2 regions of the Mycolicibacterium sp. YH-1 genome follow, and region 2 is predicted to be linked to the other one. Evidence: predicted binding sites of a transcription regulator. Region 2 holds the regulator's gene; the other holds the start of a gene.
What was found. Region 2 encodes HspR, which represses chaperone genes until heat shock. Its sites were predicted from a motif close to ANNTGAGTNNNNNNNACTCANNT; they were not measured.

Region 1 (14,839 bases), 2.9 Mb from region 2:
CCATCGGTTCGGCCATCACCTGGAAGGACGGGCGTGCCGAGGCCGAGGGTGACGACATCGCCGCCGCCATCGGCCCGGCCACCCTGTACCGGCGAACCGGACAGAGGTTCGACGGCAGATACCTGCTCGCGATGCATGCCCGCCGCGTACGGCTCGGCCTGACGCCGGACGCCATCGTGGCGGGCGCGAAGGACTACCTGTACGAGGTCCTGACCGGGGAGCTATTGACGGATCCGAGCACGGCATCCGGTTACGGCGCCTACGACTTGCACGATGGTCGTTGGGACGGCGAGATACTCGCCGCCGCGAAGGTGAGCCACGTCCCCGATATCGCGGCGTCGAATGCGAGCCGGCCACTTCGTGCCGACGTCGCCGCTGGGTGGGGTTGTCCAGCAGGCATACCTGTCGTACTCGGTGCAGCCGACTCGGTGCTCGGGGCATACGGCCTCGGGGTGCGGGCACCCGGCGCCGTCGCGTACATCGCAGGCACGAGCAACGTCATCCTCGGCCACTCGTCGACGGCCCGAGTCGACGATGACGGACGCTTCCTGGTGACGCCCATGGCCGACGACGGGTTCGGACTCGAGATGGACCTCCTCGCAACGGGATCGGCGGTGGAATGGCTCGCGAATCTGCTCGGCGTCGCAGGCGGGCCCGCCGAACTGGCCGATCTCGCCGCAACGGCACCTCTGGCGTCGGCTCCGCTGGTACTCCCCTACCTGTCCCCCGGCGAGCAGGGCGCCCTGTGGGACCCCAACCTCATCGGGTCGATCGAGGGTTTGACCCTGCGCACCACCCCGGCCGACTTGGCGCGGGGGCTCATCGCGGGCATCGTGCTCGAGTCGCGCCGGTGCATCGAGGCACTGGACGAGGCAGCCGGGGCTCGCGGCCCGATCTTGATGAGCGGATCCGGTGCCACCTCCGAGACGTTCCGGCGCGACCTCGCCGACGCCACCGGTCGGGCCGTGCACTGCCAACGCAACGAGCGCGACCACTCGGCGTTGGGCGCCGCGCTGTTCGCGGGCCGAAATGCCTTGAACTGGACGGACACCGATCGGGAACTCACGCCCGATGAGCGGCCCGAGATCGTCGAACCCGATCCCCGGCGCGCCGCGGAGTGGGCCGAGCGTTTCGCCCGCCACGACGAGGCGTGTCGATCCCAGCAGGCACGACGCCAGTGATGAACCCACACGTCCACCCGGAGAAGTCGTCATGACCGCAATGCCGAACGCCGCCGACATCGACCTTTCCCTGTATCCCGAGGGCACGACCCTGGATACAGACGGGCGCCTCGTCATCGGCGGATGCCTGGTGGCAGATCTGGCCGAGCAGTACGGCACCCCTGCGTATCTGATCGATGAGGGTGCGCTGCGGCGCAGAGCACACGCCTACGTCGACGCGTTCACCCGCCGACATCCTCGATCGCTAATCCTGTTCGCATCGAAGAGCTTTCCGTCGGCGTCGGTGATCGGCGTGGTGGCACGGGAGGGGTGCGGTACCGATGTCGCCTCGGCGGGTGAACTGCGGCTGGCCTTGGCCAGCGGCGCCGACCCCGGCCGAGCTGTCTTCCACGGCAACGCCAAGACCGACGAGGACGTGCGCGTCGCGATCGAGTCGCGTGTGCGCTATGTCGTCGTCGACAATCTCGACGATGTCGAGCGCATCGCTCGCATCGCGGATGCACCCGTACCCGTGCTGCTGCGGGTGAGCCCGTCATTGGACGCGAAGACGCATGCGGCGATGATGACGGGTCACGACGCCTCCAAGTTCGGCATCCCGTCCGACCAGGTTGCCGACGTGATTCGCGAGATCCGCCGGCAGCCCCTGCTCGATCTTCATGGCTTACACGCTCATGTGGGGTCGCAGCTACTTGACCTCACGCAGTTCGAGGCCGCCGTGGCCGCGCTCGCGGAGTTCGAGCGGTTCGGCGTCTACGACCTCGGCGGAGGCCTTGGCGTGCGGTACACGAGCGATGACTCAGCGCCGTCGGTCGACGAGTACGCGGAGTGCCTGGTCTCGGCTGTGCACCATCGCCTAGGCAAAGACGTCGAACTCCTGGTGGAGCCCGGCCGCTCGATGGTGGCGCGCAACGGGATCACCGTCTACCGCGTCGTCACCGTCAAACGCGGTGTGCTCACCCACGCGGCTGTCGATGGTGGCATGGGAGACAACCTCGAGGTGTCGCTCTACGGTCAGGCGTTCCAGCCGTCGGTGATCGACCGGAGTGGCCCCGCCGAGATCGTCGACGTCGTCGGTCGCCACTGCGAGTCCGGTGACCGGATCGCCCAGCAGGTGCCGGTGGTCAGTCCGCGGGTGGGTGATCTCATCACCGTGCCGACGACGGGCGCCTACTGCTACACGATGTCGAACAACTACAACACCGCGCTGCGGCCTCCAGTGGTGTTCTGCGACAACGGCACGTCTCGGTTGGCGGTCCGACGCGAGACGTTCGACGACCTGCTGCGCCGGGAGCAACTGGTCCCCGCTGCCGAGTCGGTGAGCGGGTGAGCGATTCGGCATGCGCGGTCATCAACGCCATCGCCAAACAGTGGGCAGTGCCCGGCGGTGCGGTGGTGGCCGTCGACCGCCGAGGTGAGATCTTCTCCCACGTGTTCGGGAAGTCGGACCTCAGTTCGGGGACCCCCGTCGGCTCCCACCACCGCTTCGAGATCGGCTCGATCAGCAAGACATTCACGTCGATCGTGCTCCTGCAGCTCGCCGAGCAGAAACTCGTTCGACTCGATGCGCCCGCTGCGAGCGTGCTCGACTGGGTTCCGCAGCCTTTGCGCGCAGACGGGATCACGCTCGAGCGGCTGCTCAATCACACGGCAGGGCTGGTCGCCAGCGTGGACGCGCTGCCCGACGAGATCGGTCAGGCCACCCTGTACGCGGGCGAATCATCGCCTGCGGCCCCGGGGAGCTTCTTTCACTACTCGAATCTCGGCTACATCCTGCTTGGCCTGACCGCGGCGCAGGTGTCCGGGCGGCCGCTGGCGAATCTGGTCCGGGACGGCATCCTTGCCCCCCTCGGCATGAAGGACACCATCGCCCGCATCACACACGACGACTACGAGTCGCTGGCCCGGGGCCACCAACCTCTGCACGACGATCGGCCGTGGATCCCAGGAGACCGCCTCGTGCCCGCACCGTGGCTGGAAGTCGCTGGAGCCGACGGCAATCTCGCGGCGACCGGCTCCGATCTGGGCCGTTTCGCCCGCATGTTGCTCGGACGAGGCACTGTCGACGGTACGACGGTGCTGAGCGCCGCCGCATTCGACACCATGCTGTCGTCCGTTGCGCCCGCCGGTGAGGACGTGCTGGATCTACCTGGCGTGCCCACCACCGAATCGAGCCGCTACGGCCTCGGAGTCAATGTCGAACGCATCGAGGGCCGTAGCGTTCTGACGCACGGTGGCGGCATGGTCGGCTACGCGTCGTTCCTGATGGCCGACCTCGATCATGGCCTCGCCGTGTGCGTGGTCACCAACGCCAATGGTGACACGCCCGTCGCCGAGGCGATCGCGCGCAGCACCGCGACAGAACTCACCACACCGGGCCGGGTGGACACCGACCGGCTCGACCCGCGCTGGTGGGACGCATCACGCGTCGAGGAGCTGGGATGCCTTGGCGAATTCACCGATGCCCCAGCGGAAATCCCCCCGATGGAACCAGCGTTGTCCGTGTGCGTATCGATCGCCGAACACCGCGGGAATCGGGTACGACTGATGGTGTCCAGCGACGGTGAGCAGGCACCCCTGCTGCGCACCTGGGGGCGACGCGTCGTCACGACGTTGCCCTCCCTGAATCAGTACGCACTCACCTTTGACGACGGCCATTGGACCTGGGGAGCCAAAGAGCTGACTCCCGTCGGCACCGGCCGCCCCACCGACATCGATGGATCGGTGTCCGATGGTGCACTGGAGGCGTTCTGCGGGCACTACCGATGCTATTCCCCATGGTTCACCAACTTCCGCGTGGTGCTGCGGCGCGGACGCCTGGTGCTCATCGCCTCCGGCGGTGTCGAGGCACCCGGCGAGGACGCCGAACTCATCGCGGTCGGACCGTCCACCTTCCGCATCGGAGCCGATGAGCGGTTGCCGGAGCGCATCACCTTTGGGCCCGTGGCACGAGGTGTCACGCCGTGGGCCGACCGCGACGGCTGCAGGTACTCGCGCGCCTTCACCGACTGATCACTCGCGAGCTTGACGACGCCATCCCCTCAGGATGAGCCGAGGCGCGGCGCAGGGTGCTCGACAACGCTGCGGTCTTTGCCGCCGACGAAGAACATGCCCGGCGGTACCTGGCGGACGATGACGCGCACCGACTCGACGGGCGCTTCGAGGAGCTCGTGGGCCGCTCGGGTGATGGTGTCCGCGAACTCGCGCAAAACGTGCGGCGGGCGTCCTTCGATGAGTGTCACGTCGATGATGGGCACGGGTGGTCTCCTGAAATTGTCGGCGCTAGGTGCAGGTCTGTGCGATGCGGCCGAGGTGACCTATATCGACAGTGATGGTGTCGCCCGCGGCGACGGGAACAGCGGCGGTCAGTCCGCCGGAAAAGATGACCTGACCGCGGCGCAGCCCCTCTTCGCCGTCATCGTGCAGTCGGCGGGCCAGCCAGGCGACCGCGGCGGCGGGATGGCCCATGACAGCGGCACCGGCCGCGGTGGCGACGATGTCGCCGTTCTTCGTCAGGACGGCACCGAGTAGATCGAGTTTCAGTCCGCGTGGTGGGCGTGGTGGTCCGACCAGGTAGCGTCCGGCCGATACGTTGTCGGCGGCTAAGTCGGCCGCCCGGAAACGGTAGTCCCGGTAGCGCGAATCGAGGATTTCAATACCGGCCGCCACCGCTGCGGTTGCTGTGAGTACGTCTGCAGAAGTGATGTGTGGTCCGGCGAGGTCGTCGCCCAGGGTGAAGACGATCTCTGGTTCGGCTCGCGGTGCGATCAGCGTGTCGGTGGGTAGCGGTTGGCCCAGGCTCAGGCGATCTGCGGCGTCGAGAAAACCGTACAGCGGGGTGTCGACGCCGACTTGGCGCTGTTTGACTTGTGCGGTCAACCCCAGCTTCCAGCCTGCGAGCGGGCGGCCTAGACGACGGTGGTGTTGGACGCGGTAGCCCAGCTCGAGTTCGAACCCGGGATCGGCATCGCTGAATGGCGCGATGGCCAGGCGTTCGTGGCGTGCCGTGTCCAGTCGAGCAGCGATGTCGCTGACGGTCATTGTGGGTGCTCCGTGTCTGGTAGTTGCTTAATCGGGTCGCCGAGGCTGCTGATCCCGTGGTCAGCTCAGCCGCGGAATGTAGGCCAGCCCATGCGCTCCGGGTTCCCCGCGTTTGGCGATGGTGAGGCTGTTGAGCACCTCCCAGGTCTGCAGGTCGACGATGTCGACCGTCGACGAGGTGACGGCGGCGACGTAGCCGAGCCGACCGTCCGGGGACGCGGTGATCGTTAGGGGGAACCTGCCAGTCAGCTCCACGGCTGCGACCCGCTCGCGCGTCGCAGTGGAAAATGCGATGAGTCGGCCAGGAGCGTGACGGCCCAGAGCGGACGAATCGTCGGCCGACATGCGCAGCTCACCGGCCAACAACACGCCGGTGCTGCTCAGATACACCGGAAAGACCACGTTCTCGGTAGGCAACATATCGAGAACCACGGCGGCCTTGGTGTCGATAATTCGTATGCCGCTGAGCGGACGTTGTTCGGCCTGTCCCGGTGAGAATGACCCGTACGGTGCCGCGACATAGAGTTCGCTGCCGTCGGTCGACACCGCCAAACCCTCGCTGCCCGGCACCTCCACCGGCGTGAACGTTCCCGCCGCCAGATCGACGATAGAAACGAATGGGGCCTCCTTGTTGGAGGCATAGCCTTTCTCGCCTTCTGGATCGATGACGAACCAATGTGGGCCGGGTGCACCGGTATCGATGCGCCCCAACATCTTTCGTGTCGCTGTGTCGATGACGACGACGCCTCCCTGGCGATCGTCGGACCCTTCGACGCTGACGTACAAGCGGCCCCGCGTCGAGTCGAGAGCCAACCCGTGTGGCCCATGTTCAGGCGCAAGATCAACCGTGTCGACGACACGACGAGCATCGGGGTCGATGACCGTGAGCTGAGTGCGACGCCCAGCGTTGGCGTGGTAATAGCCGGAGAAGTAGGTATTCGTGCACCACAGCAACCGCTGCTTGGGATCGAAGCACAGCTCATGGGGTTCGGCGAGAAGCTCCACGGTGTCGAGCATGGCGTCGGAGGCGGCGTCGAAGAACGAAACCGTCGGGCCACTCTGGCTGACGACGGCCAGTACGTCTCCGCTGCGGCCTTCGCGAACAGGCGAGAAAGTCATGATGGCTCCTAGGTGAATGAGATCTATCGGATTCACCACCAGCGTGGACCGCTTGACTTTAACTATCAATGCAAGAATCGCTATTGATTACTTATCATCGTTGATAAGTATCTCTGGAGGTGTGATCCGACGGTGGATTTGAATGTGTTGCGGGTCCTCGATGCGTTGTTGCAGGAGAGCAGCGTCTCCGCCGCGGCGCAGAGGTTGGGCACCTCTCCGCCAGCGGTCAGCCGATCGCTGTCCAGGTTGCGACGCCTGAGCGGTGACCCACTCCTGGTTCGGGCCGGGCAGGGTTTGGTACTCACACCGCGCGCTGCTGAGATCCGGGACCCGCTGCACACACTGCTAGGTCAGGCAGATCAAATCCTTTGGCAGGGAACGGAATTTGATCCCGGTGCGATTGAGAGAACGTTCACCGTGCAGGTATCCGAACTGTTCCTTACGAGCGTGGCGGTGCCGCTTCTGGACATCCTCCAGCGAGAGGCCCCTGGAATCAATGTCGTTTTCCTACCGGAGGCGCTGGAAGGGTCTGCGGCGCTGCGTGACGGCGCCATCGACGTCGAACTCGGCGTCCTGTCACATCTGGATTCCGAAACCCATCGTCGTAGCCTCACTGCGATCTCCATGCTCGGCGTGGCCCGCGAGACCAACCCGATATTTGACGCCCCGATAGACGTCAAGCGTTTCGCCGCGGCCTCTCACATCGGTATCTCGCGACTGGGGAAGCGACGCGGACCCATCGACGACGCGCTGGGCCGGTTGAGTCTGAGCCGTCGCGTCGCGGTCGTGGTCCCCAGCCATACCAGCGCGATGCTGCTCGCACGATCCACCGACCTGGTCGCACTCACCGCCCCGGTCTGGGCAGCCTCCATCACGCCCGACTTCGGGCTTAGGGCTTTCCCGATCCCACTAGAACTGCCGACTGTTGAACTCGGCATGGCCTGGCATCCCCGGAACGACGCCGACCCCGCGCACCGTTGGTTCCGCCAGCGCCTGTCTGAGACTTTCGTCGACTCGCAACCGGCAACTCGCTCGGGCAACGCACAGCCACCCATTGCTGCCGACGCAGCGACCTGAGGTCTACGCGGTCATGATCGGCAACCACCGCAATGTTCTGCTCACAGCGGACGGTGGGAACAAAGTGGACCACGCCAAGGTTGAGCGCATCAGGCTGAACTTTGGAGGACAGATGCCAGAACCGATTTCTGTGCCGGTGTTGTTCGTCAGTGAGCCGATCGTGCTGCCAGGCATGGTCGTGCCGATCGAGCTCGACGACACCGCCCGCGCTGCCGTGGACGCCGCGCAAGCCAGCGAGAGCGGAAAGCTGCTCATCGCACCGCGGCTCGACGACCGCTACCCCACCTACGGCGTGATCGCCTCGATCGTGCAGGTCGGGCGGGTCGCCGGTGGCGGAGCTGCCGCCGTCGTCCGCGGTGAGGGGCGTGCCCACATCGGATCCGGCACCACCGGACCGGGCGCGGCACTCTGGGTCGAGGTGGAGGAAGTGACCGAGGCCGAGGCCGGCGAGGAGACCAAGGCGCTGGCGGCTGAGTACAAGAAGCTGCTGCTGGCGATGCTGCAGCGCCGCGAGGCCTGGCAGATCGTCGACGTGGTCAACAAGATCACCGATCCGTCTGCGCTGGCCGACACGGCCGGATACGCGTCGTACCTGACCGACGTGCAGAAGCGCGACCTGCTGGAGACCGAGGATGCGGCCCAGCGGTTGCGGATGCTGATCGAGGTCACCACCGATCACCTGGCCGAGACCGAGGTCAACGACAAGATCGCTGAGGACGTCCGCTCCGGCATGGAGAAGACGCAGAAGGAGTTCCTGCTCCGTCAGCAGTTGGCCGCGATCCGCAAGGAACTCGGCGAGGGTGAGCCCGACGGGTCCGATGACTATCGCGCCCGGATCGAGGCGGCCGTGCTGCCCGAGAAGGTGCGCGAGGCCGCGCTGCGGGAGGTCGGCAAGCTGGAACGCTCCAGCGAGCAGAGCCCCGAGGGTGGCTGGATCCGCACCTGGCTCGACACCGTGCTTGACCTGCCGTGGGACGTGACGACGGAGGACTCGACGGACCTCAAGTCCGCGCGGGAGATCCTCGACGCCGACCACCACGGGCTCGACGACGTCAAGGACCGCATCGTCGAGTACCTGGCCGTGCGTGCACGCCGTGCTCAGCGCGGTATGGCCGTCGTCGGCGGCCGCGGCTCCGGTGCCGTCATGGTGCTGGCAGGCCCTCCCGGCGTCGGCAAGACATCGCTGGGCGAGTCCGTCGCACGGGCGTTGGGCCGCAAGTTCGTTCGTGTGGCGCTGGGTGGCGTGCGCGACGAGGCCGAGATCCGTGGACACCGGCGCACCTACGTCGGCGCGTTGCCGGGCCGCATCGTGCGGGCCATCGGCGAGGCGGGGTCGATGAACCCCGTCGTGCTGCTGGACGAGATCGACAAGGTGGGCTCGGACTACCGCGGCGATCCCAGCGCGGCGCTGCTCGAGGTGCTGGACCCGGCGCAGAACCACACGTTCCGCGACCACTACCTGGACCTCGACCTGGACCTGTCCGACGTCGTGTTCCTGGCCACCGCCAACGTCATCGAGAACATTCCGTCGGCGCTGCTGGACCGGATGGAGCTGGTGACGATCGACGGTTACACCGAGGACGACAAGGTCGCCATCGCTCGGGACTACCTGCTGCCAAGGCAGGCCGACAAGGCGGCGCTGACCTCCGATGAGGTGACGGTGACCGACGCGGCGCTACGCAAGATAGCCGCCGACTACACCCGGGAACCCGGTGTGCGTCAGTTCGAGCGGTTGTTGGCCAAGGCGCTGCGCAAGGCCACGACGAAGCTTGCGGTGCGGACGCGAGGAGCAGATGGAGTTGAAGCGGCCGACGCGCCGTTGACCATCGACGAGCCGGATCTGGTTGCCTACCTGGGGCGTCCGCGCTTCACACCGGAGTCCGAGGAGCGCACGGCGGTGCCGGGCGTTGCCACGGGTCTGGCCGTCACCGGCCTCGGTGGCGACGTGCTGTTCATCGAGGTGAACGCCAACGACGGTGAGCCGGGCCTGAAGCTGACCGGTCAGCTGGGCGATGTGATGAAGGAGTCCGCGCAGATCGCGCTGTCCTACGTCAGAGCCCACGCCGAGCAGTTGGGCGTCGATCCCAAGGCGCTCGATCGGCAGATCCACGTGCACGTGCCCGCGGGTGCGGTGCCCAAGGATGGGCCGTCGGCCGGTGTCACGATGGTCACCGCGCTGGTGTCCATGGCGACCGGGCGTCAGGTTCGCGCTGATGTCGGCATGACCGGTGAGGTCACGCTGAACGGTCGGGTGCTACCCATCGGCGGGGTCAAGCAGAAGCTGCTTGCCGCGCAACGGGCCGGGCTGTCAACGGTTTTCATTCCGCAGCGCAACGAGCCTGACCTGGACGACGTGCCAGCCGAGGTGCTCGAGGCGCTCGAGGTCAAGCCGATGACGGATGTCGCCGACATCGTCGCGCTGGCGCTGGAACCGGCCGCCGAGGCCACGACCGCCGCCGCCTGACAACTCAATAGCGCAAGCAGACGCAAACTCGCATGTTCCGAGAGGATTCATGCGAGTTTGTGTCTGCTCAGCAGAGAGGTGACCGGTAGATGCCCCGACGCGGAGAACCGCTGCGCAAGCTAGGTTTCCTGACGATCGGCCGGTTCGAGGCCGCCGATCCGGGACCCGGAATGACCGAGACACTGGACGTCATCGTCCGCGCCGAGGACATCGGATATGACAGCGTCTGGCTGCGCTGCCGACATCTGCAACCGGGTATCTCATCTCCGGTCGCCATCATGGCGGCCGCCAGTCAGCGCACGTCGCGCATCGAATTGGGCACCGCGGTCATCCCCCTCGGATTGGAGAACCCGTTCCGGCTGGCCGAGGATCTGGCCACCGTGGACATCCTCTCCGGCGGCCGGATCAATCCCGGTGTCTCGGTGGGCACGCCGATGCTCTACGCGAACTACCGGCACGCCCTGTATCCCGACACCCACGATGTCGAGGACTTCTCCAAGGAACGCGTGGTTCGGCTGCTGCGGGGCCTGCGCGGCGAGCCGGTCAGCGACTTCGAGGGCACCGTCGGCATCGAGCAGTTCACGAACCGCATCCAGCCGCACTCCCCTGGCCTGGCCGATCGGGTCTGGTACGGCGGTGGACGCGACTCGGCCATCTGGGCCGCCGAACAGGGCATCAACTATCTGACCAGTTCGGTGGTCAGTATCGAGGGCACCGAGTCACGCGACTTCGCCACCATTCAGGGCGAGCACATAGACGCATTCCGGAGTGCTTTCGCAGCCAATCACCCGCATCCCGAAAGGGCCAGGGTGTCACAGGGTCTCGTCGTGATCCCCACCGACTCGGCGACCGACGATCAGGCCCGTCGCTATCGCGAGTACGCGGCCAGCCGCTTCGAGCGCACCAAGTCACCACAGGGCGCGCGGGGCATGCTGTTCTCCCCCGACTACGTCGGCACCTCAGACGAACTCGCCGACCAGCTGTACGCCCATGCCGGCTTCCAGCGGGCCAACGAGGTGGCCTTCGCCCTGCCGTTCACCTTCGGCGCGGACGACTACCGCCAGATCATCACCGACCTTGCCGAGAAGTTAGGACCCCGGCTCGGCTGGGAACCTGCCAGTGATGGAAACCATCGCCGAAGTTGAGCCGTGACCGTCCGGATCGGCACGTCGGGCTGGTCATATGACCATTGGAACTCCGTGCTGTACCCGCCCGGTACAGCGGTGGCCAAGCGGCTCGCACGCTACGTGCAGGCATTCGACACCGTCGAGCTGAACGCCAGCTTCTACCGTTGGCCCAGTAACAGTAGTTTCGAGAGCTGGCGACGGCGTCTGCCCGACGGATTCACCATGTCCGTCAAGGCACATCGCGGCCTGACCCATTTCCGGCGATTGAACTCACCAGAACCCTGGGCCGAGAGGTTCGAGCGGTGTTGGCGTGCCCTGGGTGACCGCGGAGAGGCACTCCTGGTGCAGCTGCACCCTCAATTCGCATTCGACTCCGACTCCGCTGCCCGGGTCGACCAGTTTCTCACCCTGATGCCCGCCGGGATTCCAGTGGCAGTGGAGTTCCGGCATGCCTCATGGGATTACCCCGATGCCTACGCGCTGCTTGAACGTCACGGCGCCGCATACGTCGTGATGAGCGGCGCAGGCCTGCCCTGCGTCCTGCGCGCCACCAGCACCCTGGTCTACATCCGTTTGCACGGACCCGACGACCGGTTGTACGAGGGGTCCTACTCGGACGACGATCTCCGGTGGTGGGCCAGCCGAATCGGTGAGTGGCAGGACCAGGGCCGCGACGTCGTCGTCTACTTCAACAACGACGGCCACGGGAACGCGGTCCGAAATGCTTGGTCGCTCAGGAGCATGGTGGCCGATGCGACTGGAACCTAAACTCGACTGATATGGCCTACGACGAGGATCTGGCGCACCGCATCCGCGAACTGCTCGGATCGGAGAAGCACGTCGAGAAGGCGATGTTCGGTGGGCTCGCCTTCATGATCAACGGCAACATGGCGGTCGCCGCCAGTGGGCACGGCGGTCTGATGGTTCGGGTACCTCCCGATCAGACCAATGCTCTGCTGGGCCGCGAACACGTCGAACCGATGGTGATGGCGGGCCGGGAGACCCGAGGCTGGCTGCGCGTCTCGGCCGACGGCATCAACACCAAACGGCAGCTGCAGTCCTGGGTGAAGCGTGGTGTCGACTACGCCAAGAGCCTGCCGGGGAAGTGACGAGGGTTTGTCCTCCCCCGCGCCGGGTATGCGACCCGAGATGGGAGCCACGAAGGACATTGTGCGTCGGCTCGTCTCCATGGCTGGTGAGACCTACGCCGAGCAGAGCGGCATTCGGCTGCGAGACAAGCCGAAGCCGCTGTTCCAGCTTCTCACCCTGGCGATGCTCGTCAGCAAGCCCATCGGCGCGGACACCGCGGCGGCGGCCGCCCACCACCTGTTCAAGTCCGGGCTGCGGACCCCGCAGGCAGTCATCGATGCCGACCGCGCCACGATGATCGCCGCATTCGGCCGCGCCGGATACGCACGCTACGACGAGAGTTCGGCAACCCGCCTGTACGACATGGCCGTTCGAGTCCGCGACGAGTTCGACGGCGATCTGCGCAACCTGGCTGTTCGCTGTGGCCAGGACCGCGACCGTGCGATAGCCGAACTACAACGGTTCAACGGTATCGGGCCGACCGGCGCTGCCGTGTTCATGCGGGAGGTTCAGGCCGTCTGGACATGGGCACGCCCCTTCTTCGATGCCAGGGCGCTCGCCGCCGCCGCTGACGTCGGCCTGCCCGCATCCCCCGATGAGCTCGGCGACCTTGCGCCACGCAGCAGTGCCGAACTCGCCGCGGCGCTCGTCCGGGTCTCCCTGGACTCGAGGCTGCGCGAACGGTTCGCACCCTCGCACGGCGAATAGGAGCACACCTCATGACGACCCCATCCACCCACATCATCGTCGGCGGCGGCCTGGCAGGCGCCAAGGCCGCGGAAGCGCTGCGCGAGAAGGGCTTCGAAGGGCGCATAGTGCTGTTCGGTGCGGAGGACCGACTGCCCTACGAACGGCCGCCACTGTCCAAGGACTACCTGGCGGGCAGGAAGACGCTCGACGAGTTCACCGTGCAGACCGCCGGCTGGTACGCCGAGCACCAGGTGGAACTGCGGCTCGGCACGCAGGTCACCTCAGTCGACCTCGCCGGGCACTCGGTCGGCCTCGCAGACGGTGGCCAGGAGAACTACGACAAGCTGCTGCTGGCGACGGGATCGAGTTCACGACGTCCGCCCATCCCCGGTGCCGACGCCGACGGCGTGCACTACCTGCGCACCATCGATGACGCCTCGGATCTGCTGGAGACCCTCAAGGCCGGCGCGACGCTCGCCATCGTCGGCGCCGGGTGGATCGGGCTGGAGGTGGCGGCCGGCGCCCGCGGACGGGACCTCGAGGTCGTCGTCGTCGAGACCGCCGAGCTGCCGCTGCTCGGCGCGCTGGGACGCGAGGCGGCGGAGGTGTTCGCCCGACTTCACCGCGACCACGGCGTCGACCTCAGGCTCAGGACCCAGGTGGAGGAGATCACCACCGAGGACGGGCGCGCGACGGGTCTTCGGCTCGGCGACGGTTCGACGGTCCGTGCTGACGCCGTGCTGGTCGCCGTCGGCGCCAAACCCAATGTCGAACTCGCGCAGGGTGCGGGGCTGGAGACCGGCGATGGTGGAGTGTTGGTCGACGCCTCACTGAGGACCAGCGACGCCGATGTCTATGCGGTCGGTGACATCGCGGCCGCCGAACATCCGCTACTGGGTACGCGGATCCGCACCGAGCACTGGGCCAACGCCCTCAAACAGCCCGCGGTCGCGGCCGCGGGCATGCTCGGCAACCCCGGCTCGTATGACGAACTGCCCTACTTCTTCACCGACCAGTACGACCTGGGCATGGAGTACGTGGGACACGCACCCGACTACCAGCGCACCGTGTTTCGCGGTGAGGTCGACGGCGGCGAGTTCACCGTCTTCTGGCTCGACGCGGACGATCGGGTGCTGGCGGGCATGAACGTCAACGTCTGGGAGGGCCTCGACGACATCAAGTCGCTGGTGCGCTCCCGTAAGCCCGTCGACGCGGGCCGTCTCGCCGACACCAAGGTGCCGTTGCCCGACCTGGTGTGACCCGTCAGTGCAGCGACGCGGTGCCGTCGGCGGCCACCGCGACCTTGGCACCCGCGATGTCCTCACGCGTGCTCGTCGCGGCGTCCGACGGATCGGTCAGGACGGCGAGCGCCCGGGTGTCATCGGGTGTGCGAACCGCGACAAAGGCCTTCTCCGGGACCCCGTCACGCGTGAACGGAGTGGTCCACGTCTCGACGGTCCCAGTGCCCGACCAGTCGCCCTCGGCCACGCGAGTGGGCTCGGCGTCGACGGCGGACTGCACATCCTCCCAACGGAACTCGCCCGTCGGAGGCTGCGCACCGTAGACACCGAAGCTGTGCTTCGTGAGGTAGCCGCCGTTAGCCGTGATCAGGCCGATCTGATCGGGTGCAGCGGCCAGCCGCTCGGCCATGGTCGCTATCGAATGTGACACGTAGTTGTTCCACGGCCCACCCGCAAAGGTCAACCCACCGGTCACGGTGAGCGGCCGGGCGGCGTCATCCAGCGGCAGCCCCAGCTCACGAGCGGCCACCCGAACGGCAGACGGGAAGCACGAGTACACGTCGACCAGTGCGATGTCATCGATGCCCGTGCCTGCCAGTTCCAGTGCGCGACGGCCCGCGATCCGGATCGCCGGGGACCGGTGAAACTCGGCCCGCTCGCCGATCAGATAGGTGTCGTGGGCGTCGGTGCCCGCATACGGGAAGATCCAACGGTCCCTGGGGATCTGGAGGTAGATGGCCTTCTCCACCGACGTCAGGACCAACGCCGCGCCCTGGTCGACCATGTTGTTCGAGTTCATCAACTTGGTGTAGG
Region 2 (14,839 bases):
CAACGAAGCCGCAGAACTGAAGGCGACGCTGCAGCGGGTCAAGGCCGAGTACGACAACTTCCGCAAGCGCACCGACCGCGAGAAGCAGGTTGCCGCCGAGCGGGGGAAGGCCTCCGCCGTCATGCAGCTGTTGCCCGTGCTCGACGACCTCGACCGAGCCCGCGGCCACGGTGATCTGGAGTCCGGTCCGCTGAAGTCGGTGGCCGAGAAGCTCTCCGGGGCACTTGAGGGCATCGGACTGGTGGCCTTCGGTGCCGAGGGTGATGTGTTCGACCCATCGCTGCACGAGGCTGTGCAGCACGAGGGCGACGGCTCCAATCCCGTAATCGGGACGGTCATGCGTCAGGGTTACAAGCTCGGCGACTACGTGCTGCGGCACGCCATGGTTGGGGTGGTCGATTCCGTCGAGGAACCGGACGCCGCGAATTCCACGGCGGCGCAGGCCGAAGCCGACGCGGACTGAGGCCGCGCATGGTGGCGTGCGGAGGCGATGTGCACCTGACCCAAGGGGTCGGTGCGGGTCGCCTCCCACGTCGCCAGTGCCGACACCAGGCGCGAAATCGTCGACAAAACACGCTCAACCGGCTTACAAGCCGCAGAATCAGAGTAGGTAGACAACAACGATGAACAACGGTGAGGAGGTGATGCCGAATGGCCCAACGCGAGTGGGTTGAGAAGGACTTCTACAAGGTGCTTGGCGTCTCCTCCGATGCCAGTACCGACGAGATCAAGCGTGCCGCGCGCAAGCTGCTCGCCGCGAACCATCCCGACCGCAACCCGGGTAATCACGCGGCAGAGGAGCGGTACAAGGAGGCCTCCGAGGCCAAAGAGGTCCTGACCGACGAGAAGAAGAAGAAGGAGTACGACGAGACCCGTCGGCTCTTCGCCGGTGGCGGCGGTTTCGGTCGCCGGTACAGCGCCGGTGACGGCGGCTTCAGTGGCTACGGCGCCGACGGCGACGTCAACCTCGGCGATCTCTTCGGTGCTGCGGGCCAGACCGGCGGTGCCAACATCGGCGACCTGTTCGGTGGACTGTTCGGCCGCGGCGCACAGCAGCCGCGACCCAGCCGACCGCGCCGGGGCAACGATCTCGAGACCGAGACCGAGCTGTCCTTCCTCGAGGCCACCAAGGGCGTGGCGATGCCGCTGCGGCTCACCAGCCCGGCCCCGTGCACGAACTGCCATGGCAGCGGCGCCCGTCCGGGCACCAGCCCGCGGGTCTGCCCATCGTGCAACGGCGCAGGGGTCATCAGCCGTAACCAGGGTGCGTTCGGGTTCTCCGAGCCCTGCACCGAGTGCCGCGGCACCGGGTCGCTCATCGACGAACCGTGCGACGAGTGCCACGGCGAGGGCAAGATCACCCGGACCCGCACCATCAACGTCCGGATTCCGCCGGGTGTCGAGGACAACCAGCGCATCCGCCTGGCTGGGCAGGGTGAAGCCGGCCTGCGGGGTGCACCGTCGGGTGACCTGTATGTCACCGTGCACGTGCGGCCCGACAAGGTGTTCGGTCGCGACGGTGACGACCTGACCGTCAGCGTCCCGGTCAGCTTCCACGAACTGGCCTTGGGGACAACGCTTTCCGTTCCTACGCTGGAGGGCAAGGTTGGTGTCCGGGTGCCGAAGGGCACATCGGATGGCCGCATCCTGCGCGTCCGCGGGCGGGGAGTGCCGAAGCGCAACGGCGGCCACGGAGACCTCCTGGTCACTGTCAAGGTCGCCGTGCCGCCCAACCTCGAGGGCGAGGCGGCCGAGGCGCTTGAGGCCTATGCCAAGGCAGAACGAGCCAGCGGATTCGATCCGCGGGCGGGATGGGCCGGAAACTGATGGCCGGCAAGCGCGGTGGAGACGACGCCAGGACCTTCCTGATCTCGGTCGCTGCCGAGCTCGCGGGTATGCACGCGCAGACGCTGCGTACCTACGACCGCCTCGGCCTGGTCAGCCCGCAACGCAGTTCCGGTGGCGGCAGGCGTTATTCGCAGCACGACGTCGACCTGCTCCGTGAGGTGCAGCGGCTGTCTCAGGACGAGGGCGTCAACCTCGCGGGGATCAAGCGCATCATCGAGCTGACCAATCAGGTCGAGGCGTTACAGTCGCGGCTGGCGGAGGCCGTCGATGAGGTCGAGCTATTGCGCTCCGGGCAGCGGCGAGATGCCACCAAGAGCACCGCGCTGGTGCTGTGGCAGCCGCGCCGGGGCGCACGCCGCTCCAGCTAGCCGATCCTGACCGAGAACCGCGCGGTCGCAGGCGTTCCCGCCAGCGCGACGCGGTAGTTGCCGCGCCGCAGTGCATCAGTGGGTGCCGCCATGGGCTCGATGCCGACGACGTCGTCGTTGCGCGGTGCGAACAACTGCGCTGCGGGGTAACCGCTCTCGAACCTCACCTCGACCCGCCGGTCACCGCCGGTGAGCGCGAACACCGCTCCGTCGGGCACCTGGTCGAAGCCGTCGTCGTAGGCGATGTCGTCCAACGCTTCGCTCCCGCCGATCCAGTCGGTGTGCTCCCCGGTGGGGATACCCCTGTCGTCCACGGGCAGGTGTCGCATGTACGGCGTGGTGAGCATCCACTCCTCGCGCGGTACGTCCGGAATCCTCAGATAGGGGTGGTACCCGAAGCACAGCGGTACCGATGCGGCCGTCGTCGCTGTCACCGTCGTCTCGATCGTCAGTGTGCGGTCGGCGAGCGTGACCCGTTGGGTCAGCACGTGCGGGAACGGGAACGACGCCAGCAGTGTCGGTTCGTCGCCGAAGTCCAGGACGGCCGACAGCGAGTTGTCCGAACCCGATGTCACCACCCAGCCGGGATGGGCCGCCAGCACGCCGTGCATTGGCGCGCCGTGGTCGTCGGTGCGCACACCGCCCACACCCGGGGTCAAGGTGACTTCCGTGCCGTCGACCTCATAGTTGCTGGCGCTCAGGCGATTTGCCCACGGATAGAGGATGGGAATCCCCATGGTCTTGCCCGCGCTCACGTAGGCGTCGAGGCCGCGCCGCTGACCGAGGTACTCCACGCCATCCTCGGCGAGCGAGGTACCGATCATGCCCGCCGCGGGCACGAAGGTCGCGGTGAGCGGCGACGCCGGATCCTTGAGCATGACCGACTCGAACTCAGGCATCGTTCGATTCAATCACGCTCAATCGACCACGGGATCGTGTTGGATCCGTTGAGGGTCTGCGCCCTTGGCGACCAGTGCGGCCTTGGTGGCCGCGATCATCGCCGAGCCGCCGCTGATCAGAATCTGGCGATCACTCCAGCTGCCGTAGCGGGTGACGACCTCGGGTAGCAGCCCGCTCTGGCGGACGTGCAGTCCACGCGGTGGATCTGTGACGGGGAAGTCGGCGGCCCATGGCGGATTCGTGGAGAACTCCGAGACTGGCGTCACCGACAGCCAGGGGTTGGTCGACGCGATCTGCCACAGCGTGTTCAGGTCGTAGAGGTCGCACGGGTAACGGCCACCGAAGAACAGGTGCACCCGTGGGTTCTCGGCGAATCGCGACAGATCCATGATGAGCGTCCGCAGTGGGGCAAGCCCACTGCTGCCCGCCACCATCAGCACGTCACCCCCGTCACGGTCGACGTGCAGGCCCCCGTGCGGGTTGGACAGTCGCCAACGGTCGCCGATCCGGGTCTCGCCGATGATCGCGGTGCTCACCATCCCGCCGGTGACCGACCGGATGTGGAACTCGATGGCGCCGCCGCGGTCGGCGGGTATCGACGGGGTGAGAAAGCGCCAGCGTCTGGGCCACTGCGGAACCTCGACGGTGACGTACTGACCCGGGTGATAGAACAGCGGCTGGTCGAGTTGCAGCCGCACGATCGACACATCGCGGGTGGCCCGGATGTGGTCGATGACTTCTGCGTCGCGGTAGGGCGGGCCCTTCTCGGCGTCGGCGGCTCCCCGCATCACCCCGACGATCAGCTCCACCACATCGCGCGCGGTGCCGGCCAGCGCGTGGTCCCAGCGGTCGCTGAAGTGGTGGGCCAGGGCGCCGAGCAGAGCCGTCTGCAGGCCGTTGTAATGCAGTTGTGTCACACCGTACTTGCGGTGATCGCGGCCCAGTTGTGCGAGGAACGCGACGGGTTCCTCGGCGCGCTGCTCGATGATCTCGCCCAGCAGCCAGGACAGCGCCTTGGCGAAGGCTGCGCGCTGGTGGGCGAGGTCGGGGGGGAACAGATCGCGGACGGAGATGTCGAGGGCGAACCACCGGGTGTAGACGTCGCTGATGAGCTCATCCGGGTCGATAGCGGTGCGCAGAGTAACCAGCGCGTCGCGATCGTCTAGCCCCACGCCGTTCGAGTCTATGTGAGGTGCGGCTGGGCCCATGTCTGACGCCCCGGGGATAGAATCCGAGGCCAGTGGCATTCAAATTATTGTCGAAGTCAACGATGTTCAAAAAATGTACTTGAATCTGTAATACTTCGAATAATTCTTCATTTCTGAAAGCTGGCCTGGTCGGAAGACGTCTTATCGCCGCTAGCAACGATTCAGGCGGCGCGGTGAAGCGCGTCCGATGTGATCAAGCATGTGGTATTGGCACTGTTACGTGCCTTACAGCTAATTGATTATCGAAGGAATGGTTTACGACTCGCGGGGGAAACGAAACGCCTATCGACGGTTCTAAAGCCTTGACTGAAACGTGTTCCATAGATTTGTACCGGCTCTCCTCCTTGGCAATTACTGTTCCGCCGTCGGCCAGACCGCCGACGTCAGCTCGACAGAGGAGACTCCCTTGCAACTCGCCTTGAGGCCGTACGTGACCGCCGGTGTGGCACTGGTCGCCGCCGGTGCCATCGCCGCCACTCCGGTGCTGGCGCCAGCACCGGAGATCCAGTCGCGTATCGAATCCCATGCGGTGGTCCTCACCGCGGCCATCGACAACCCCATCAACGTGTTCCGCCCGGTCGTCGACAAGGTGGGCGCCCTCGTCCAAGGTGCCATCCAAGCTGAACTCGACAACCCGTTCCCGATCATCAATGGTTTGATCGGCAGGGCCGTGATCGACGCGAATGCCCTTGGCGAGATCGCCAACACGATGGGGCAGATCGTCACGACGCTGGCAACCAAATTCCCGGCGGCCCTCGGAACCGCGGCCCAAAGGGCCTTCAAGGGCGATTTCACCGGTGCGGTCGGCGCGTTCGCTCCGGTGTTCATGGGGCCGTTCTTTCAAACATTCGGGCAGTTCATGAAGCTGCAGACATTCGTCCAGGATCGCTTCGTCCTTGCAGGGAAACTGGCGGGCGCGCTCATGATGTCAGCCTGGGCTCTCGGACCCGGACAGGCGCTGGGGCTGTTCTCCCTCATGAACGCGGCGGCAGGTGGCCTGGATGAACTGTGGAAGGCGGTCCCGTCGGGCGATCTCGGGCGGATCGTCAACGCAATCCAACACGGCGTCGCCAACGTCACAATCGCGGCGCTCAACATGGTCGATTCGTGGCGATGGTCCCTGGACTACGAGCGCACCAGAATCCGCGACATCCTCAACCCGCCGCCGCCCGCCCCCGAGGAGTTGGTGACCTCCGCGGACGTCGCGAATGTGGAGACGCTGGCCCTGCCGGCCGCTGCGGTGTCGTTGACGATGCCCGCACCGGAGTCCTCGACGTCGGCAACCGAGGAGGTCGTCGCACCGGCGTCCTCGACGCCGGTGGCCGAGGAGGTTGTTGCTCCCGTTGAGGTTCCGGCGACCGAGGTGGTTGTCACGCCGGTTGAGGTTCCGACTCCGGCGACCGAGGTGGTTGTCACGCCGGTTGAGGTTCCGGCAACTGACGAGACCGAACTCGACCCGCAGGTCCGGCCCAGCCCGATTGCGGTTCCAGGGGTCACCGGCGCGACCACGGAGACGTCGAACCCGCGCAACGCACTCAACAACAGCGTGCGTGACGCGGTCAAGAAGGCCACCGACGGGATCAAGAAGGTCACCGCGGGCCTGGGTGGCAAGCAGAAGAAGAGCGAATCATCGAGTGGTTCAACAGGGTCCAGCTCGGAGAGCGGTTCCGGAGAGTAGACCCACTCAGACCAGTAGCCCCCTCGCTCGTCGAGGGGGCTACTGCTTCTGGCGGGCTGCGGCGATGGCCACCAACAGCGCACCCACCACGGCCCAGCAGGTGAGAACCACGACCGCGCTCGTCGCACCCGCCCCGGAGAAGTAGGTCGTCGAACGAAGTAGGGTCGCGGTCGCGCCCTGCGGTAGCAGTTGGCCGAATGCGCCCCATCCGGCCGGCAGCAGTTCTGGGGCCCCGGCGATGCCTGAGAGCGGGTTGCCAACCAGTAGTGCGAGCACCGCGCCGACGGCCAGGCCGGCCCGGCCGAACATCGAGCCAAGGCCCAGGATGGGCAACAACGCGGCCGCGATACCGAGCGTCAGGCCAGCCGCCACGCCCCAGAAGTTGGTCTCGACCAAGCCCAGTACGTAGGTCAGAATGGCGGCCACGCTGATGCCCGCGACGGGGGCGAACGCGACGGCCGCGGTCAGACGGATCCAGACCTCGCGTTTCAGGGCGAGAACCAGCGCGATCGCGGGCAGGATGGCCGCGAGTGTTATCGGCAGGGCGGTGGCCGCTAGCCCTGCGCCGCGCGGGTCATCGGCGGTCGGTGGCGCGAGATCCTCTGTGCGCAAGGGCATCCCGGTGGCCTGGGCCATACCGCTGCCCAGTTGTCCGAGCATGGCGGCGACGGCAGGGCTGGCGCCGGTGGCGATCAGCAGTGTTGGGCCCTGCTGATCGACGACGATGCCGCCGTATGCGTCGCGATTCAGGATCGCCTCGCGCAGCCCAGCGGCCTCGGAGTAGACGGTGACGGCGAAGGCACCCGGCGCCGCGCGCCCAACCTGGTCGGTGATCTGGGTGGTCAGCACGGGCGGGCCTGCGACACCGATCGGCACGTCGTGTGGTGCTGATCGGGATGCGGGCAGGGCGAACGCGATCGCCACGATGGCGATCAGTGTGGTCAGGGCGACGACGATGGCGGCGGCCCGCGCGGCGGCGGGAGCTTCGTGGCCGGCCTCGGTGTGAGCGGTGTTCCGCGTTGGCGCGTCGGTGTCCATGACGATCCTTTTCATCGACCGTTGAATTCTGTAGCCGAAGCGTAAACCCGCAAGCGATACTTTTCAACAGTCATTGAAATATTGTCGTCAGCACACGGCCCCACCAGTGCAGACAACGAAGGGTGAGCCTTGGGGTCAGCGCTGCGCGCTGCCGCGGGGGATGATCCCTGCGCGGATGCCGACTGCGCCCGCCTCGGCGCGATTGGTCAGCTCGAGCTTCCGCAACAAGCTGGCGACGTGAAACTTGACGGTGCTCTCGCTGATTCCGAGGTCCGCGGCAATGGCCTTGTTTCGTCGACCGGCGGCCAGATGTCCGAGCACTTCGTACTCGCGCGGATTCAAGGTCGACAGCATTCGCTCATCGGGGTTCACGGCTGGGGGATCGAGGGGGATGGTGGCCACCACCCGGTTACCCCAGCCGGGAATCGTTTCGATCTCGGCGTGACCGCCCAAGGTGTGTAGTCGCCCGGCGAGCTGGCGTCTCAGTGCGCCGTGGTCGACGTTGCCGGAACTCTGGTCCCTGACTTCGATCGACACGTTCTCACCGTCGCAGTCCCATGCGATTCGCAACCGGGTGAGGCCTGGCCGGGCATTGAAGGCAAGGACGATGGTGCGCACCAAAGCCCGTGCTCCATAAGCGATCTCACCGGGCAGCGGTCGTCCATCGACCGGTGGCTCGACGAACTCGACGTCGAACTCGCCGGGGTGCACGAGGGTGTCGAGTTCGGTTCGTAGTCGGGCGAATGCGGTGGACACCGCCTCCTCGGAGAGATCCCGGTCAGCGGCGCTGGCCGATCGCGCGGCGATCAGGGCGTCCGAGGCGCTCTCAAGGGCGACCAAGCGTGCCCGTCGGTCGTCGAGGTGGTGGGATCGCAGCGTGCTGAGGATCGATGACAGTGTTGCCTCGTGCATCTCGGTGAGCTGCGCCGTCGTGCGGGCGCGCTCACTCGACGCGGCCCGCGACTCGGCGAGGTAGTCGGGACTGGCCTGCGAGACCTGTTGTTGGATGGACGTCGCGACCAGCCCGAACATCGCCGCAACCCGCTCGGCGGTGTCGGGCTCAATCACGTCGGACTGCCGCAACACCAGCACCAGCAATGTGTCACTGACATCGCGGCGTGCCCAGATCCGCCGGTCCGTGCCCGCGATCCTGCGAACATCGGTGACGTGCTGGCCCGGGCAGATGGACTGGCGGAGTTCCTCGAGTTCGGCGATGGTCACCCGGTCGATGACGTCTCGGCTTCCCGACACCTTGCGAGGACGCCCCGTGCACTCATGGGTGAAGATCACCAGCGCGTCGTGGGCGGTGATGTCCTTCAGGAGGCGGGAGAACCGCGCTGCGATGTCCGGCAGCGCACCGGCGATGACATCCCGCATGTCGTTCCACGCGGCCGCGACGGCATGGAGGGTAGGTTCCACGCTCGCCACCCGTTCACCATAGGGCCACCTCCGGATCGTCCGCACTGATCGATCGTCTAGTCAGAACCCGCCAAGCGGCCAGGTGCCAGGCCGAAAGGCCAACGGCACGCTGTGATCATGACCGAGACCGTCGAGCCGCTGCTCGCGCAGTTCAGCGAGGGGCGCCGCATTGTGCTCGACGAGACCCGACGCGTGATGACGTCCCTGGATGAGGAAGCGTGGAACCGCGCGGCAACGCTGATCACCGGAGCGCGATCGGTCTTCGTCATCGGGAACGGCCGCAGTGGTCTCGCCGCTCAGATGGCGGCCATGCGCCTGGTCCATCTGGGCCTGCGCGTGCACGTCGTCGGTGAGAGCACCGCACCGGCGATCGGTGCCGCGGACACCTTGATCGCGGTCTCTGGATCCGGGACCACGCCGTCGGTTGTGCAAGCGGCCGACACCGCACGCGAGCACGGTGCCGACGTCGTCGCCATCACAACGGCGTCGACATCGCCGCTCGCTCGGCGGGCCGATGTCGTCGTGATCCTGCCTGCCGCCGACAAACAGGATCACACCGGTTCGGCCAGTCGACAGTACGCGGGAAGCCTCTTCGAACAAATGGTGCTGTTGGCGTTCGACGCCCAGTTTCACGCGCTGTGGGCCAACACGAACCAGACAGCCGAGCGGCTCTGGGCGCGGCACGCAAATCTCGGCTGAACACGCCTCAGAACACGCAATCAGTTACTCACAGAGGAGCACCGAATGACCAAGCTTCAGGTTGCCATCGATCTGCTCACCACCGCAGATGCGCTGGCACTCACCAACAAGGTCGCCGAGTACGTCGACGTGATTGAGCTGGGCACGCCGTTGATCAAGTGCGCCGGGATGAGCGTCATCAGCGCGATCAAGGCCGCACATCCGGACAAGGAGGTGCTCGCCGATCTCAAGACCGCCGATGCCGGCTTCCTGGAGGCCGACCTCGCCTTCGCCGCGGGGGCCGATCTGGTGACTGTTCTCGGCACCGCAGGCGACCCAACCATCGAGGGCGCTGTCGAGGCTGGCCGAAAGCACGGCAAGCAGGTCGTCGCAGACCTGATCGGTGTCGAGCACCGGATTGAGCGTGCCCGTGAGGTCACGAAACTCGGCGTCGCATTCGTCGAACTCCACGCGGGACTCGATGAGCAGGCCCAGCCCGGCTACTCGATCCACACCCTCATCGAGGACGGTAAGACGGCTGGGGTCCCGTTCGCGATCGCCGGCGGGATCACTGCGGACACAATCGCCGCCGTCCGCGCCGCAGGAGCGCACGTCGCCGTCGCGGGCGGTGCCATCTATGGCGCCGCGGATCCGGCGGCGGCTGCGAGGGCCCTCAAAGACGCGCTTGTGAAATAACTTCCGTGGCCGCCGTGGGCGAGCCTCACTAAGATGGCCCAGATGGGCCCCACTGAACCTGATGCTCCGCGCGGCCCTGTGGACGACCTACCAGCGGAGGCGAACCGCTTCGTGGGGCGTTCCCGCGAACTCAAGCAACTGTCGAACCTTCTCACTCGGGCGCGGCTGATCACGCTTATCGGGGCCGGCGGAGCGGGTAAGAGCCGCCTTGCGATTCAGGTTGCGCGTCGAGCGCGCACCTCGTTTCCCGACGGAATCACCTACCTGTCGCTGGCCGACCTACAGGATGGCGAGCTGCTCGGGCAGCTGGTGGCCGGCGCGCTTGGGCTGCGCGGTGCGGTTCGTCGGTGGGATGTGGACGCACTGGTCGAATACCTCGCTGATTCCCATCGACTGCTGGTGTTCGACAACTGCGAGCACATAGTGGGTGCGTGCGCCGAGTTCATCGATGCCCTGTTGAGTGGCTGCCCGCAGGTCAGGGTGTTGGCAACCAGTCGGGAGTCGATCGCCGTCGCCGGTGAGAACACGTTCCCCGTCCTGCCTCTCGGGGTGCCTGCGCCGGATTGCCCGCTGGATGCCTTCGCGCAGTACGACGCCGTCGGTCTGTTCGTCGAACGCGCGACCTCGGTGGTGCCGACCTTCGCGCTCAATGAGTCCAACCATCAGGCGGTGGCCGACCTCTGCAGAACGCTCGATGGGTTACCGCTTGCCCTCGAGTTGGCCGCCGTCCGAATGCGCGCGCTATCGCTTGAGCAGATCGTGCAGCTCCTGTCGGCCCGGCCGGATCTGCTGGACGGTGGACGCCGCGGCGGCCCCACCCGTCAGCGCACCCTGCGTGCCTCGATGGGCTGGAGCTATGACCTGTGCTCGGCGTCCGAACAGCTGCTGTGGGCCCGGCTGTCGGTGTTCTCCGGCGGCGTGGAACTCGATGCGGCGGAGGGTATTTGCTCTGATGAGCTGCTGCCGCGGTCCGACGTCATGCCGCTGCTGTCGTCGTTGGTCGAGAAGTCCATCCTGATCCGCGAGGAGCGCGGCGAACGCGTCCGGTACCGACTGCTGGAGACGGTCCGTCAGTTCGGGCTCACGATCCTGGGGCGGGAAACCGAGGAGGTGACGAAAGGGCGCCGACGGCACCGTGACTGGTACCTGGACATCATCGACAAGACGATGACGGACTGGCGGACGGCAGGCCAGGTCGACCGACTGGGACTGCTTCGGGACGATATCGCGAATCTGCGTGCGGCCCTGGAGTTCTGCGTGCAGCAGCCCGGCGAGTCGACGGCGGGTCTCCGGATGGCGAGTTCGCTGTACCACTATTGGCTGCTCAACGGTCTGCTGGGGGAGGGCAGCTATTGGATAGATCGGCTGCTGGCCGCGGTGGCCGAGTCGGGGCCCGTGCGCATCCGGGGACTCTACGTCGCCGCGTGCCTGGCGACCCTGCGAGGCGAGGTCGATTCCGCCGCGCGCATGCTTGCGGAGGCCTCCGACATGTGCGACCAACACGGTGACGTCGCAGGGCGCGCGTACGTGGTGCAGGCGCAAGGTCTGATGGCCCTGGTCCAGGACGACTCCGACGAGGCAGTGCGGCTGCTGACGGACTCGATGCACAAGTTCGAGGCCGTCGACGACAACACCGGGTCGGCGTTCACCACGGTCCTGTACGGCATCGTCTCGATGCTGCGCGGCGACTCGGACCGCGTGGCCGAGGCGCATGACCGAACTCGCGAGATGACGGTTCCGTATGGGGAGTCGTGGATCTGGTCATTCTCCCTGTGGGTCTCCGGGATGGATTCGTGGAATCGTGGCGAGTTGACGGTCAGCTTCGAGTTGCTCACCGCAGCCCTGCGCCTGAAGCGGCCACTGCAGGATCACCTGGGGATCGCCGAGTGCATCGAGGGCATCGCCTGGGTCACGGCGACGAGCGGCGAGTTGCAGCGTGCCGCAGTCCTGCTGGGTGCGGCGGACAGCATCTGGCACGGCATGGGGATGTCCGCCGAGACGGTGCCGGGGTTCTATCGGCACCGTGAGGAGAGCGCCAAGCTTGCGCGAAAACTGGGCGAGCGGCCGTTCCAGGCCGCACATCGCCAGGGGCGCCAGATGACACTGGACGAGTCGATCGCGTTCGCCTTGGAGGAGTCCGCGCAGAGCCGCGGCTCGGCGGACGCCGCCAGGCCCACAAAGCGGGAACGTGAGATCGCCGAACTCGTCGCTCTCGGCCGGAGCAATCAGGAGGTCGCCGACGAACTGGTGTTGTCCCGCCGCACCGTCGAAGCGCATGTCCAGCACCTCATGGCCAAACTCGGGTTCAACTCACGCAGCCAGGTCGCCGCGTGGGTCGCGCATCAGAACGCCGCTCGCGACCTGGCGTGAGTGCGCCCGTGGGTCAGTCGAACTGGCCAGCTCGCGCGTCGGACAGCCGACCCTCGGCGATGCGGTCGGCGATAGTGCCGGGACCGAGCGACTCGGATCGCGAACGGTCGAGAATCGCCAGGACTGTGCCGTAGATTCCCTCGACCTTGTCGCGTACCCAGCCACTGTCTGCGGAGGCGAGTTCGCCTGCGACCTGGATGAGTCCACCGGAGTTGGCGACGTAATCGGGGACCCACACCACCCCGCGGTCGTGCAACTGCTGATCGACATCGGGTGTCTGCAACTGGTTGTTGGCGCCGCCGCAGACGATCGCGGCGCTCAGGTGGGAAACGGAGTCGGTGCTCAGCGTGCCGCCGAGCGCGCATGGTGCGTAGACGTCGATCTGCTCGCCGAGGATGTGGTCGGTGACGGTGACACCGGGCAGCCGCGCGGCGACGTCGGCCAGCGCTGCCGGGTTCACGTCGGCGGCGGTGACGTGGGCGCCCTCGGCCAGTAGTAGTGCGATCAGCTCCGATCCGACCTTTCCGACGCCCTCCACGCCGACCCGGCGCCCTGTCAGCGCCGGCTCACCCCACACGATCGTGGCGGCTGCCCGCATGGCCTGATAGACGCCCAGCGCCGTTGTCGGACCGCTGTTACCCGATCCGCCGGACTCTGACGTGCGTCCCACCACGTGCCTGGTCGTCTCCCCGATCACATCGAGGTCGTCGGCGCTCACGCCGATATCCCCGGCGGTGATGTACCGGCCACCGAGGGTGTCGATGTATCGGCCGTAAGCCCGCAGCAGCGCAGGGGTTTTCGCCCGCTCGGGGTCGCCGACGATGACCGCCTTGCCGCCGCCGAGCGGCACCGCGGCAATGGCCGCCTTATAGGTCATCCCACGCGACAGCCGAAGAACGTCGGTGAGCGCTTCGGTGTGGTTGGCGTAGGGGTAGAACCGAGTACCGCCGAGGGCGGGCCCGTGGGCTGTCGAGTGGATACCGATGATGGCCTGCAGCCCGGTCTCCTGGTCCTCGCAGAAGATCACCTGCTCGTGTGGAAGGCCCGGGATGGCGTCGGGCCGATCGAACACGGCGCTGCTGGTGACGGTCGATGTCATGTGTGTCTCCAAGTGGGGGCGTCGAAGTCGGGATCAGTTGTGGGTGTGCAGGGGCTGGCCAGACAGTGCGAGGTGGGCCTCGCCCATTGCCTCGTTCTGGGTCGGATGTGCGTGGATGAGGCCGCCGACATCCTCGGGATGGGCCCCCCAGCTGACGATCAGCTGCGCTTCGCCGACGAGCTCACCCACCCCCTCACCAACCATGTGTATGCCGACGACGGGGCCGTCGGACACGCGAATCACCTTGATTCCGCCGCCTGTACCGATGATCTGGCTCCTGCCGTTGCCGGCGAAGTCATAGACGACCGTCTCGATGTCGGAATACCGTTCGCGGGCTTGGGTTTCGGTCAATCCGACGGAGGCGACCTCCGGCGCGCAGTACGCGACACGCGGGATCTCGACATCGTCGCGCGCAATGGGGTTTCGGCCGGCGATCGTCTCGGCCACGAAGACACCGTGCCCGAATCCGCGATGCGCGAGTTGCGGGCCTGCGACGATATCGCCGACGGCGTAGACATCGGGGACGGACGTGCGCAGGTGTTCGTCGACCCGGATGAAGCCGCGCTCGTCGATGTCGACACCGCCCTCGGCGAGCCCGATCCCATCGGTGCGGGGACGGCGACCGACAGCCACGAGCAGCAGATCGGCCTGCACGGTCTCGCCGGATTCGACCGTGACGCTGACATCAGCGCCGTTGTCGACCGCTGTGACGAACCGGGTGTCGGTCTTGATCGTTATGCCGCGCTTGCGGAATGCGCGGGTGAGTTGTCTGGAGGACCAGTCATCCTCAGCCGACACCAGGCGGGGCAGCGCCTCGACGATGGTGACGTCGGCACCCAGGGAGGCCCAGATGCTGGCGAACTCAACGCCGATGACACCGCCGCCGAGGATGATGACCCGCCCCGGCAGGTCGGGAAACGTCAGTGCCTCATCGCTGGTGAGGATGCGGCCGCCCACCTCCAGTCCGGGCGGCATGCTGACTCGGGATCCGGTGGCCAGCACCAACTGTGCACCGGTGATGGAGCGGTCACCGACCACGATGGTGGTGCCACCGCCGTAGCGTCCGGTGCCCGTGACGACCTCGACGCCGCGGTGTCGGATGAGCCCCTGCAGACCCTGGAACAGGCGCTCCACGACCTCGCCCTGGTATCGGTGCACGGCGTCGAGGTCGATCTGCCCGAGCGTTGCGCCGATCCCGATGGAGGCCGCGTTCGAGACCGTGTCGGCAACCGCCGCGGCGTGTGTCAGCGCCTTGGTGGGTATGCAACCCCGGTGCAGGCACGTGCCACCGACTTTGTCCTGCTCGATCAGTGTGACGGTCTTGCCGAGCTGCGCGGCGCGCAGGGCGCAGGCGTATCCGCCCGAACCGCCGCCGAGGATCAGGACGTCGGGGTTATCTGTCATATCGTGCTCCTTCGTCTCGCCATGGCACCGGTCAGACCAGCGCGATCAGCGTCATCGGATCGGCCAGGATGTCAGCAACGGCGGCAAGGAATTTCGAGCCCTGTTCACCGTCGACCAGGCGGTGGTCGAAGGC

Region 1: a site for HspR is predicted at 7,494-7,516, ahead of lon (endopeptidase La). Genes of this name have one in related genera too.

The regions. Positions count from the first base shown of each region.
Region 1 is NZ_CP092915.1:3,324,032-3,338,870, reverse strand. It holds gene L0M16_RS15590 (xylulokinase) at 1-1,181, shown strand, start outside; gene lysA (diaminopimelate decarboxylase) at 1,213-2,508, shown strand; gene L0M16_RS15580 (serine hydrolase domain-containing protein) at 2,505-4,190, shown strand; gene L0M16_RS15575 (tautomerase family protein) at 4,220-4,435, opposite strand; gene L0M16_RS15570 (2-keto-4-pentenoate hydratase) at 4,461-5,219, opposite strand; gene L0M16_RS15565 (YncE family protein) at 5,280-6,338, opposite strand; gene L0M16_RS15560 (LysR family transcriptional regulator) at 6,471-7,415, shown strand; gene lon (endopeptidase La) at 7,528-9,879, shown strand; gene L0M16_RS15550 (LLM class flavin-dependent oxidoreductase) at 9,969-11,024, shown strand; gene L0M16_RS15545 (DUF72 domain-containing protein) at 11,028-11,774, shown strand; gene L0M16_RS15540 (TfoX/Sxy family protein) at 11,786-12,115, shown strand; gene L0M16_RS15535 (HhH-GDP family DNA glycosylase) at 12,156-12,803, shown strand; gene L0M16_RS15530 (NAD(P)/FAD-dependent oxidoreductase) at 12,815-14,044, shown strand; gene L0M16_RS15525 (acetyl-CoA acetyltransferase) at 14,049-14,839, opposite strand, start outside.
Region 2 is NZ_CP092915.1:6,179,535-6,194,373, reverse strand. It holds gene grpE (nucleotide exchange factor GrpE) at 1-463, shown strand, start outside; gene dnaJ (molecular chaperone DnaJ) at 652-1,827, shown strand; gene L0M16_RS29280 (heat shock protein transcriptional repressor HspR) at 1,827-2,216, shown strand; gene L0M16_RS29275 (aldose 1-epimerase) at 2,213-3,115, opposite strand; gene L0M16_RS29270 (FAD-binding oxidoreductase) at 3,134-4,288, opposite strand; gene L0M16_RS29265 (hypothetical protein) at 4,731-6,002, shown strand; gene L0M16_RS29260 (ABC transporter permease) at 6,042-7,040, opposite strand; gene L0M16_RS29255 (helix-turn-helix transcriptional regulator) at 7,176-8,417, opposite strand; gene hxlB (6-phospho-3-hexuloisomerase) at 8,577-9,158, shown strand; gene hxlA (3-hexulose-6-phosphate synthase) at 9,204-9,833, shown strand; gene L0M16_RS29240 (ATP-binding protein) at 9,876-12,203, shown strand; gene L0M16_RS29235 (Glu/Leu/Phe/Val dehydrogenase dimerization domain-containing protein) at 12,217-13,302, opposite strand; gene lpdA (dihydrolipoyl dehydrogenase) at 13,336-14,706, opposite strand; gene L0M16_RS29225 (dihydrolipoamide acetyltransferase family protein) at 14,738-14,839, opposite strand, start outside.